3 regions of the Planococcus sp. S3-L1 genome follow, and region 3 is predicted to be linked to each of the others. Evidence: riboswitches for the same ligand, from Rfam matches in the RefSeq annotation. Region 3 holds a riboswitch; each other region holds the start of a gene.

Region 1 (3,822 bases), on a different contig from region 3:
ACGACCAATCCGACAAAACCAATCGTTCCAGAAACCGAAACAGCGGCTCCTGTTAGTACCGATCCGCCAATCAAGATCGTCATTTTGCTCTTTTTGACATCTACGCCTAAGTGCTGCGCGCGTTCTTCACCGAACAGCATCGCATTTAATTCACGACGCTTTAGCCATAATATGAAAGAACCGATTAACACAAACGGCAACGCCATTCGGACATATGGCCAACCACGCATAGACACACTGCCGAGCAGCCACCCGATAATTTGCCGTAACTCTTCTCCTGTTAAAGCAATCATTAAAGAAATAATTGATCCAAGAAATGAACTAAAGATGATTCCAGTTAAAATGACGGTTTCCATTTTCATCGAGCGATCCACCAGTTTTGCAAAGCTCATAACGGCAAACATCGTCAGCAATGCTCCGATCATGCTCATAACCGGTAAGGTGAAGGGTCCTAAAAACGGTATCGAAATACCAAAAAAGAGCGTCGTCACAGCGCCGACTGAGGCACCGGAAGACACTCCCAGGGTGTAAGGATCGGCCAATGGATTTTTTAAAAGCCCTTGGAACGCAGCACCCGCAATCGCTAACGCTGCTCCAACAAGCCCTGCCAAAATTACGCGAGGCATGCGAATATTCCATAAAATATTGGCCGCCGCTTCATCTGATGACGGATTCCACAGCACAACTGGTGAAATAGAAACCGTTCCAACGGTCACCCCGAGCAATACGGCTCCTACTAAAATCAGCAGAGAGACGCTGTATGCTACTAGATGTTTACTCATTGAAAACATCAGGATAAACTGCCTGTGCCATTTCCATTAGTCCTGCAGTTAAACGTGGTCCTGAACGAGTGAGCATATCTGAATTTAAACTGTAGATGGCATCTTCTTTAACAGCTGTTACTTCTGCAAAGCCGCCACGTTTTTTAATTTGACCGACTGCATCTTCAACATAATCGCCTTCTGTCGTGATCATAACATCCGGATTTGCTGCAACGATTGCTTCTGGGTCCATAATAACCCATCCTTCTAATTCGCCAGCAACGTTTTCCGCATTAATCAATGTCAACATTTCATCCATGAATGTGCCGCTTCCCGTTGTGTAAATGTCCGGTTGGCTGCCGACTTCTAAAAAGACCGTTTTGGGTTCTTCAATTGTTGCTGCCAGTTCTTCGATTTCAGCCACTTGGACTTCCATTTCTGAAACTAGTTTTTCTGCTGCTTCCATCGTTCCTGTCGCTTGTGCAATTTCTGTAATTGAATCGTAAACTTCTTCAAAACTAGCCGCATTTTGAACGACGAATACGTCAAGGCCTGCATCACGTAATTGTTGCAATCCAGCATCTCCAACACCTAGTCCCGATTCGTGTGCAAGCACTAAGTCTGGCTGAAGGCTAATAATTTTTTCTACATTAAATTCTTGTCCCCCAATTTTTTCAACATCCGCTGTTTCTTCTGGGTAGTTATCATAATCGGATACGCCGACCATTTTTTCGCCTAATCCTAATTCATAAGCAATTTCTGTATTCGATGGAATCATCGAGACAATAGCTTCTGGCTCTTCTTCAATAACAATTTCATCTCCGACTGCATCTATGATGGTTACCGGATATTCAACTTCTGCTACTTCTGCCGGTGGTTCTGCTGGTGTTTCGACATCCTCTTCAGGTGTTGCCGCATCTCCACATCCTGCTAGTAAAACGGCTGCTAATCCCGCTGTTGCTCCAAACTTCCAAAACTTGTTCATCATTAAAATCCCCCTAGAGTGTCATGTTTTTGTTATAAAAATCGCTGCAGGCGGACGCTGATTTGTGGACTACTTAAAACTGACACAAAACAAAATCCCCCGCAAAGTTCTGCGAGGGATTGAAAGGACGCCATAAAAAAGCATGCGCATCCAGCCTTTCCTCGCAGGCATATGGGTGTGTTGTCATAAAGGCAGGTCTCCTGGCTTGTGATCATTGGTGTTTGCACCTTCCCAAAGCATTGCTTCAGTGGCATATTGCAAATTCCTCTCACATACAGTGGCGGGACCGCGCCGGAGTTGAACCGGCTTCCCTTTTAACTCATGTTCTTAGACATAAGCACCTTTATGAATCGCTATAAAGTTCGAATTCTGTTTCATTATACACGTAACCGTTTAGCTTTCGCTTACATTTTTTCAGGAGCTCTAACGCCGACTGTTTTGAGTGCATTCGCTAACGTTGTTTTCACAGCCGTGATCAATGCCAAACGAGCACTTGTCATTTCGGCGTTTGCTGCATCTAATACTTTATTGGCATTGTAGAAACTATGGAAATTTGACGCCAATTCTTGAATGTACGTTGTAATGCGGTGAGGTGCACGTTGTTTCGCTGCATCTGCGATGACTTGTGGGAAATCCCCAATTTTTTTCAACACATCAATTTCTTTTTCAGAAGTCAACAAGTTTAAATGCTCTTCTGAAGCTAGTAAACCTTGTTCTTCTGCTTGACGCAAGATTGAGCTAATACGAGCATGCGCATATTGCGAGTAATAAACCGGGTTTTCGTTGGACTGAGAAACAGCCAAATCCAAATCAAAGTCCATATGCGAATCGCCTGAACGCATCGCGAAGAAATAACGAACGGCATCTAGTCCAACTAGTTCGACTAGTTCGCGCATCGTTACCGCTTTTCCTGTACGTTTACTCATCTTCATTTTTTCGCCGTCTTTGTACAATTGCACCATCTGAATAATGCTCACTTCAAGTGTATCACGGTCATAACCAAGCGCTTCGATCGCCGCTTTCATCCGTGGAATATAACCGTGGTGGTCAGCACCCCAAACGTTGATCAGCTTGCCAAAACCGCGTTGCAATTTATCTTCATGGTAGGCAATATCCGGCATTAAATACGTATACGTGCCATCATTTTTAATTAAGACACGATCTTTGTCATCTCCAAATGTTGTTGACCGGAACCAAGTAGCACCTTCTTCTTCAAAGACATGACCATTTGCACGGAGCTTAGCTAATGCTTCATCGATTTTACCATTTTTGTATAAGGATGATTCTGGGTACCATTCATCAAACTCAACGCGGAAGTTTGCTAAATCTTGCTGCAGTTTAGCCAATTCCACTTTTAACCCGTGTTGACGGAATGTTTCAAAACGCTCTTCATGCGTCATGCTGACAAATTTTTCGCCATGTTCTTGAACCAGCGCTTCTGCGATGTCTTTAATATCTTGGCCACGGTAGCCATCTTCTGGCATGCTGTCGCCTTTGCCAAGTGCCTCAAAATAACGCGCTTCGATCGATAAAGCCAAATTGTTAATTTGGTTACCGGCATCGTTAATATAATATTCACGAGATACATCATATCCAGCCAAGTCTAGAATGTTGCATAGCGAATCGCCGACTGACGAGCCACGCGCATGCCCTAAATGCAGGTCTCCAGTTGGATTAGCCGAAACAAACTCTACTTGGATGCGTTCATTGCCGCCTGCCGTTGAACGCCCGTAATCTACTTTTTGCTCTAGTACGGTTTTGACAACGTCCTGCAAATAATCTTTTTTGATTGTAATGTTGATAAATCCGGGTCCAGCAATATCTACTGTTTGGATGTTCGCTGCATCTTTATCAAGATTTGCTACAATCGCTTCGGCAATTTCACGAGGTGGCTTTTTCGCCAAACGTGTTAATTGCATCGCAATATTCGTTGCATAATCGCCATTTGTTTTATCTCTCGGTGTTTCCAACTGTACTTCAACTGATTCTGTTGTTAACTCTGCTTTTTCGATTGCTTCCGCAAATGCTGTTTTAATGGCGTGTTGAACTTGTTCTACTGCATTCATTATTTAGCCT
Region 2 (3,822 bases), on a different contig from region 3:
CAATGATGCGTTCTGCGTTAAAAACGACTGAATCTGAAATACGTTCAACTTCAGCTGCTTCTGCTGGATAATTATCATAATCAGTCGCGCCAATCACTTTTTCTCCTGCGCCAATGCCATACAAAATTTCAGTATTACTTGGAATAAGTGAGACAACTGTTTTAGGTACTTTTTCAAACGTCAACTCGTTGTCTAAATCATCTGTAACGGTATAGTTTGCTTGTTCCTCTCCTTTATTCGTTGGTTCTGCATCTGTTTTTTCTGTTGTTTCTGATTGACAAGCACCTAGAGTTAAAACAACTGCTCCGATAGCTACGTATTTGAACGAGGAAATTTTCATTGTTGATTGGTCACTTCTTTCTTTTTAGGTCTAGTTGGATAGGACTTGCTGACGAACGGGATTTCTTCCACTCCGTGATGCTGATTAACATAAACAGCCATCGTAAAAAGCACGTTGGCTAACAAATTGGCATAATCAAAGAGAATGTTCGGTATTTCTCTTTCTAAACTCACTTTGTGCAAGGCTCTTACTGATTTTTTCGCTTCACTGCGACAAACATGCAGGACGCATGCAGCGTGTGTTCCTTGCGGCAAAACAAAATTACCGATTTTATCCTTTGTGAAGTTTACATAATAATCATACATGTTACTTAGCTCAATCAAGTCTTCCTCATGAACGGCTATTTTACCGCGAACTGAGCCGTTCAAATGATAAGCCATAGGTTGTAAAATCTGCAGATCTCGTTGTATAGCTTCTATATCTTGTGTCAATGACAGGGCTTCTCCGATTCGGGTAGTTAACGAATCAGTCCTAATTTCAAAATCCACAGTAACTGCAGATTCCTGCATAAATGGATAACAAAGATAACGCATGTCTTTTTTCATCATTCCACCTCACTTCCGTTTGGTGAAGATCATGGCATTGAACGCTCTCTAAACAGCAAAAAGCCGCCCTCAAAAGAGGACGGCGGCATAGCTATTTAGAGACATACTTCAGCAGTCAAAATAGAAACGTTGCCGTATGATTCCCTTATCTTCCGAAGAGTAAAAATACGTTCAAAAAAAGGTAGGTCTCCTGGCTTGTGCATCGCTTTACTTTAAGAACCTTCCCGTTTAGTTGGTAACACTAAACAGTGGCATTTTCTTATTTCATACGCACTTACAGTTGCGGAAACAGCCCCGGAATCTAACCGGGTTCCCTGTTATGCTGACGAATCAGCACCTTTTTTCTGCATGATTATTCACTTGTTTCTAGTTTAGCATATGTCGTACGACAAAAGACATACTTATCGAACGATTATTGTTGATTGACCAGCAGTTTCACTTTAGGCAGTTCGGCAAAAACGATTCGTTTATGCCATCTTAAATAAAGAGCATGCTCTGGCGAAACGGGTATTTTTATCCCTCTTTTTAATTGGTAGGTGGGATAATGTTCTTCTGGAATTTGACTCGAAATACGGAGACTTCCGCCTCCGGTAAATGCGATGAACCCCGCTGAATACAAAGCAGCATGATTGGCACAAAGTAAGATGCCATTAAAAGCATCTAGCCGCTCTTCAGCTGAGCTGTCTTTCCAAGGCTTGGCATGCGTCGCTTTCAACACAGTGTCAATACCAATTCCACAAAGTGGACATTCTCCGTTCCAAAGCGGCAATAAACTATCTCTGAATTGTTCTTTACCTCTACGCATTTTCGTTTTGATTTGTAGTTCTGCTTCTGCAATCAAGCTGATTAATGGATCATGCTCTGTTTTTTTAATCACTTCCATTGACAACTCCAATTGTTCGACTTCCAAGGTGAAAATATTTAAGGCGCTAATTAGTTCTAAAAATTTCATCGCCAGTTCTTCATTGCATGGATACAAATAACCTGAATTGCCACTAGCATCTTCTTGAAATGCCGCGTATTTTACGGGCAGTAAAGGCTCTATGTCGCTAAAAAACGCCTTAATGGATAACGGATTGTCCAATTCGCGATAAACAGCCCGTGCGATAAATACCTCTTCAGTGCTGTCCTGCTGCTCGTCTGTACTTTTAGGTTTGGTTCCATGTTTACAATCTTCTCGTACATGACTAATAGCTACTAAAAATCCTTTTACATAATGAAAAACGATATCGCCTTTTTTTAACTCCTGCATTCGTTTCCAAGAGTGTGGAATCATCCCCGATTTATCAACCCTCGGTGACCAAAGAACCTCTGCGTTGCGTTCTTCTTGATAGGTCTCTCCTTGCATAACAATAAAACTATTCATGAATATCCTCCTAATAATAACATTGCTGAAATTCAATGACTCCTATGTAATAAATCAAGTTAGATAAAGAAAAACCTTTCCTTTTATTTTAACTCAAATCCAAAGCTTTTGTTGGGATTAAGAAAAGCATAAGCGCCGCAGCAAAAACAGCCACTATACACAGTGACTGTTTCATCATTTTTTCCGATTAAGATTTTACCAATTCACGTGCGTTTATTTCAGAATGAGCTGTCACACAATTTCTTCCATTATGCTTTGATTCATACATGGCATTATCGGCTTCACCAATCAATTCATCTAAGCTTTTGTCTCCTGTACTCATGCTGACACCCATTGACACTGTTAGTTTTCCTGCCGGTTGCAACTCTTCTCCGACAAACGGATAAAGCTCTATTTGTTTTCTAACAATTTCAGCAAGCATCAAAGCTTCACGTTGGTCTTGAGGGTTCGTAATGCAAAAAATAAATTCTTCTCCTCCATAACGAGCTACATGATCTTTGCTACGCGTATTGTCTTTCATTAATTGGCCAAGCGAACGAAGTACGGCATCTCCCTTTTGATGCCCATGTGTATCATTGTAAATTTTGAAATAATCCACATCCATCATAACAATGGCGAGTGGAATTTGTTGCACAATCAACGGCGCTAGTGTCTTTTTGAAAAAACGGATATTGGGCAACTGCGTCATCGGATCTTGATTTGAGTAATATTCCAGTTCTGTTCGCAGCAATAGTTGACGACTTTCTCCATTGGTGATTAAACCCATCGCCAATACCGCAACTCCAGCAAAAAACAACATGGCAATAATAATAGAAATAGTTGCTGGTGTAAATAAAAACATCCAGACTGATTTCAACATTTCGAAAATCAAAAAACCAGCCATCATTTTTTTGAGATTCAATAAATTGAAAAACTTATTTGATGATTTTTGATTGTGAAACAAGCTGCCAATAACGACTGGCAGTACAATCGTTTGCAAAATACCCAATACAACCGTCGGACCTTCGAAAGAGTACCGGAAGTATGCCGGGAATATAGCAGATAGCAGTCCAACTTTCCAACCAGCAATGTATGAAATAAAATAAAGTGGAACTTCACGCAAATCCAGTCTCATGCCCATATAAAAATACGGATTATACATGACGGAAAAGGTTAAAAAACTTATGAAGACAACACTTAATAGATATAAGAACTTTGATTCAGTCAAGTTTGGGAATAATAATTCTTTTGCTTTTAACGCCAAATACAATAAGGCGATAATTAATGCCATGTTTTCAAGAAAGAAAAAAAGCAATGCTGCCATCTATACATCTCCTATTCATAAGATATTCTATAATAGTCTACAATTAATAAGTCTAAAAATATAGATTAAATACAATATTGTACAAAATTCTAGTTGATTTGTGCTTTTCCTTTTCATATCCATGTATTTTTTATAAAGACAAAAAACACTTTAGCAATCTCAGTTCAAGACTGCCTAAAGTGCATGTATTGACTAAAAAAATTCTAGAGTAATTTCGACATAAACCATTCATTCATGTAGTTACCACCAATACCAATCGACTCTCTTT
Region 3 (3,822 bases):
ACAAACCACAAAATCGCCTGGTTTGCGGATCATGACGAGGTTGCCGTCTTCATCAGTATATTCTTTAACAATAGTAGTAGCTGACATATTTTGCATAATTTCTGTACATAAGTTACTGCAATAAATCGATGTCAGCCCGCGACCTCTTGTGTGCTTGTTCGGGTTTTGACGATTGACTTCGTCACGGTAAAACATATACGGTGTGCCAGTTTCTAGCTGAGACACCATGATGCGCGCCATAATCTCCATTGCGCGGTAAGTTTTACGCGGCAACAACGGATGATCAACTGCTTCTTGGTATTTTTCGCTAAAGTATTTGGTGTCTTTTTCATCGTAAAAATCTTCAAGTCCTAAGGCATTGCCATTTGCGTCTTTCCAACCCATCACTTGCTTAACTTGGTGCGGACAAAACGTATGCCACTCGCCAATACTGCGTCCGTTTTCGTCTTTTTCTTGCAAACGCTCCATAAACAAATCTGGAAGTGACACACCTGTGAAAATATCATGTGCTTTACGGCGCTCATCGCCATTATTGGTTTTCAAATCCAAGAAGCCATTCATAATGTCTTTATGGAAGACATCTAAGTAAATCGCGACAGCTCCTTGACGCTGACCTAATTGATCCACACTGACCGCCGTATCGTTAAGCAAGCGAATCCACGGTACAACGCCTGAGGAATTGCCTTTGAATTTTTTAATGTCTGAGCCTAACGCTCTTACTTTGCCGTAATAAATGCCGATGCCCCCACCATCTTTACTAAGACGCGCGATATCCCAGTTGTTTAAGTAAATGCCGTCTAAAGAATCGTCTACCGTATCGATAAAGCACGAAGACAATTGCCCAAAACTTTTACCTGCATTCGATAAAGTTGGAGTCGCAACGGTCATATACAAATGACTCATCGCCCAATACGCTTCTTTAACAAGCTCTAATCGACGCTCTTGCGGCTCATTTTGCATCAACGTCATGGCAATAACTAAAAAGCGCTCTTGCGGGAGTTCAAACAACTGCCCTTCATAGTCTTTTGCCAAATAACGATCTGCCAGTAAAAACAAACCGATGTAGTTAAATAGCAAATCCCGACTCGGCTCGATTTCTTGACCTATTTCTGTAATCTCCTCTTGTGAATAAGAAGCTAAGAGCTCTTTTGAGTAGATCCCGACTTGTGTTAATACTTTGATTAACTTATAAAAGTCACCATATTTTTCAGTAGCGGAATAATTGCGGCTGCTTGCGGCTTTCTTATACAAATCACTGACATACAACTCTGCCGCTACGTAAGTCCAGTCTGGCTCGTCCATGGTGATACGATTTAATGCATAAAGTAAGGATTGCTCGCCTTTTGCTTGTTCAGCGAGTTTTGCTGCTCGCTCTAGTAGCTCGCGCGTATCTAGTCCATAAACCTCAGTTGCTCGCTTGAGCGCTTTTTCTACTGCGTCCATTTCTGTTGTATCTGTTTTCATATTCATATCAGCATAACTCCTTTGCGAATTCGTTTACTTTCATGCGTCGTTGCTTCCGCTCTTGTGCGCTTTTGAATAATTCTTTTTCAGCAGGAGTTTCCGGTATAACACCAACGACTGGCGTCGGTTTGCCGTCACCGTCGACTGCAACCATTGTCAAAATGGCTGTCGTCGTCAAATTTCTATTGCCGGTTTCAATTTGTTGGCATTCAGCTTTAACGTACACTTCCATCGATGTTCTACCTGTCGATATCACAACACCTTCTAGGATGAAGATGTCCCCTACTTTAGCAGAAGATAAAAAATTTACCGTATCAATCGAAGCTGTTACGACTGCTTTTCCGCTGTGCCTCATGGCAGTAATCGCGGCAATTTCATCAATATACGCGAGTACGGTTCCACCGAATATCGTTCCTAAATGATTCGTATCAGGTGGCAACACTAACTTTGTTTGAATGGTTCTTGCTACACCTGCTGCTAATGGTTCTGTCATGATTGCATTTCCTCCTTCTATGTAAAACAAAAAAACCCATCCTCTCAAGGAGGATGGGTTGGAAAACGCAGAATAGCGAATAAAGGCAGCAAAAAACCAGCTGCTTACGCAGAATATCTTCGTTATCCTTCTCAACTCCCGGAGAAGATCATAAACTTAAAACAAAGGCAGGTCTCCTGGCTTGTGCGTCGTCCTCTGCTATCTCCTTCCCGTCCATTGGACAGTGGATTGTGATAGCTCGTCAGCACTTACAGTTGCGGGTACAGCTCCGGTATTATCGGATTCCCTTTTAAGCCTTCTCAGGCACCTTCATCACTATTTTTACTACATATAGTTATTAATATGATAAAAAACACTAAATATTGTATCTATACACTATAAACCACTTTCATACTTTTAACAAGACTATTTAAAAACTCGTTTTAATTAGCTAACAAATATTGTTTTAAAGCTTGTTTTACTGTGCCTATTGTCTTTAATTTGCTAAAGTCTATGCGCACATCGACAGCTTTTAATGCCAGTTCTGGTCGAATTCCTGTAAAAATAATTTGAATACCTAATAAGCGCATGATTTGATCAATTTTGTATAGAAATTCTGCAACCACATTATCGATATTGTAAATCCCCGAAACATCAATAATGAGACAGTGCAAATTTTCTCCTTGAACTTTCTGCGGGATAACATCGAGCAGGCGCATACTTCGGTCCCCATCGACTGATCCTACAAGTGGTAGTACAGCTAGTCCATCAATGATCGGAACAATTGGTGCCGAAATTTCGTTTTTAAGTTGCAAAAAGTCATGCGACATTTTTTTCTGAAGCGTGATGTCCCGCATAATAGACTGGATTGCTATCGTTTCTCCGTACTGAACCGGGTAACAATACAATTCTACATCGGCTAAAGTTCCGTCAAAACGTCTAACAGTCGTCTCCATTAATTCTCCAATCGTTCGATCTTCCATTCCTTTTTGAATCCGTTTCGTGATTAATTCTTTAAAGTCATCTGTAAAAACTCCTACTACATCTGCCCCTACAACTTCTTCTTGCTTCGCTTTAAAAAATTCAGCACCTGATTTGTTTATATATAAAACCTTCTGATTTGAATGGATAATTGTTGTCTCGTCGGAATAATTCACGATTTCTTGATACATTTTTTCTTTTTCTGGAATACTTACTAACGAAGTTGGTCCATTCGTCATATCCCTTCACCCCTTTCGTTTCGGAAACTATCTATTACTCATTTTACACTTTTTCGAAAAAACTTTCAGTATTTACCAATACGCGAAAATAACTCATTCATTCTTACTAATTTTACCACTCATGAGACAAAAATTCTTATCATCCATTGCGATTTCACATCAAATAAAAAAGAGCTGCCAGTTGAGCAACTCCCCCTACTTTCCTATCTATGCATCGACCCATTCAGAAGCTAGTTCTTTTTCTGTTTTCGGCTCGTCCGCTTTTTTAGTATTTTTGCTCGTATACGGTTTAAAGCTCTTGGCTTTGTTGGCGCCAGATTTCCAGCGAGTCCATCCTTTTTTGCCAGTTCCCTGACCCGTACCACTTTTCGGTTTCGCTTTTGCTTTGCTCATTTTAATCACTCCATTACTGCTACATTACTGCAACGATGAAGTACATCTTATCACATTAAGCCGTAAAATTAAACAAAATGTTCTTGTCAGACACGGGAAAGCCCTGTTCTCAACAACTTTAATTCCAATTCGTAATTTGCAATAGACTCATCAATCGTTAAGTTTTTAGCGAAGTATTCAATCCAATTCCTAACGGTCACCGAAATCATAATTTTAAGCAAATGGTATAGTTCTTTGTTTCCGGAAACGTTTAACTTGGTCGTATCGATCAAA

The links. A riboswitch is a leader RNA that binds a small molecule or an ion and turns the genes downstream of it on or off. The one in region 3 is predicted to bind cobalamin.
Region 1: another riboswitch for cobalamin. It lies ahead of QMF37_RS01565 (ABC transporter substrate-binding protein); the one in region 3 lies ahead of QMF37_RS09920 (acyl-CoA thioesterase).
Region 2: another riboswitch for cobalamin. It lies ahead of QMF37_RS15655 (hypothetical protein); the one in region 3 lies ahead of QMF37_RS09920 (acyl-CoA thioesterase).

Annotation. Positions count from the first base shown of each region.
Region 1 is NZ_JASISN010000001.1:315,830-319,651, reverse strand. Features, by position in the region: gene QMF37_RS01570 (FecCD family ABC transporter permease) at 1-791, opposite strand, end outside; gene QMF37_RS01565 (ABC transporter substrate-binding protein) at 775-1,746, opposite strand; cobalamin riboswitch at 1,920-2,106, opposite strand; gene argS (arginine--tRNA ligase) at 2,151-3,812, opposite strand; gene QMF37_RS01555 (YwiB family protein) at 3,812-3,822, opposite strand, start outside.
Region 2 is NZ_JASISN010000022.1:34,251-38,072, forward strand. Features, by position in the region: gene QMF37_RS15650 (ABC transporter substrate-binding protein) at 1-340, opposite strand, end outside; gene QMF37_RS15655 (hypothetical protein) at 337-885, opposite strand; cobalamin riboswitch at 1,049-1,242, opposite strand; gene QMF37_RS15660 (HNH endonuclease) at 1,298-2,251, opposite strand; gene QMF37_RS15665 (GGDEF domain-containing protein) at 2,439-3,554, opposite strand; gene QMF37_RS15670 (GNAT family N-acetyltransferase) at 3,758-3,822, opposite strand, start outside.
Region 3 is NZ_JASISN010000008.1:109,856-113,677, forward strand. Features, by position in the region: gene QMF37_RS09915 (ribonucleoside-diphosphate reductase subunit alpha) at 1-1,470, opposite strand, end outside; gene QMF37_RS09920 (acyl-CoA thioesterase) at 1,472-1,957, opposite strand; cobalamin riboswitch at 2,107-2,283, opposite strand; gene QMF37_RS09925 (PAS domain S-box protein) at 2,380-3,156, opposite strand; gene QMF37_RS09930 (DUF3934 family protein) at 3,364-3,549, opposite strand; gene QMF37_RS09935 (TetR/AcrR family transcriptional regulator) at 3,636-3,822, opposite strand, start outside.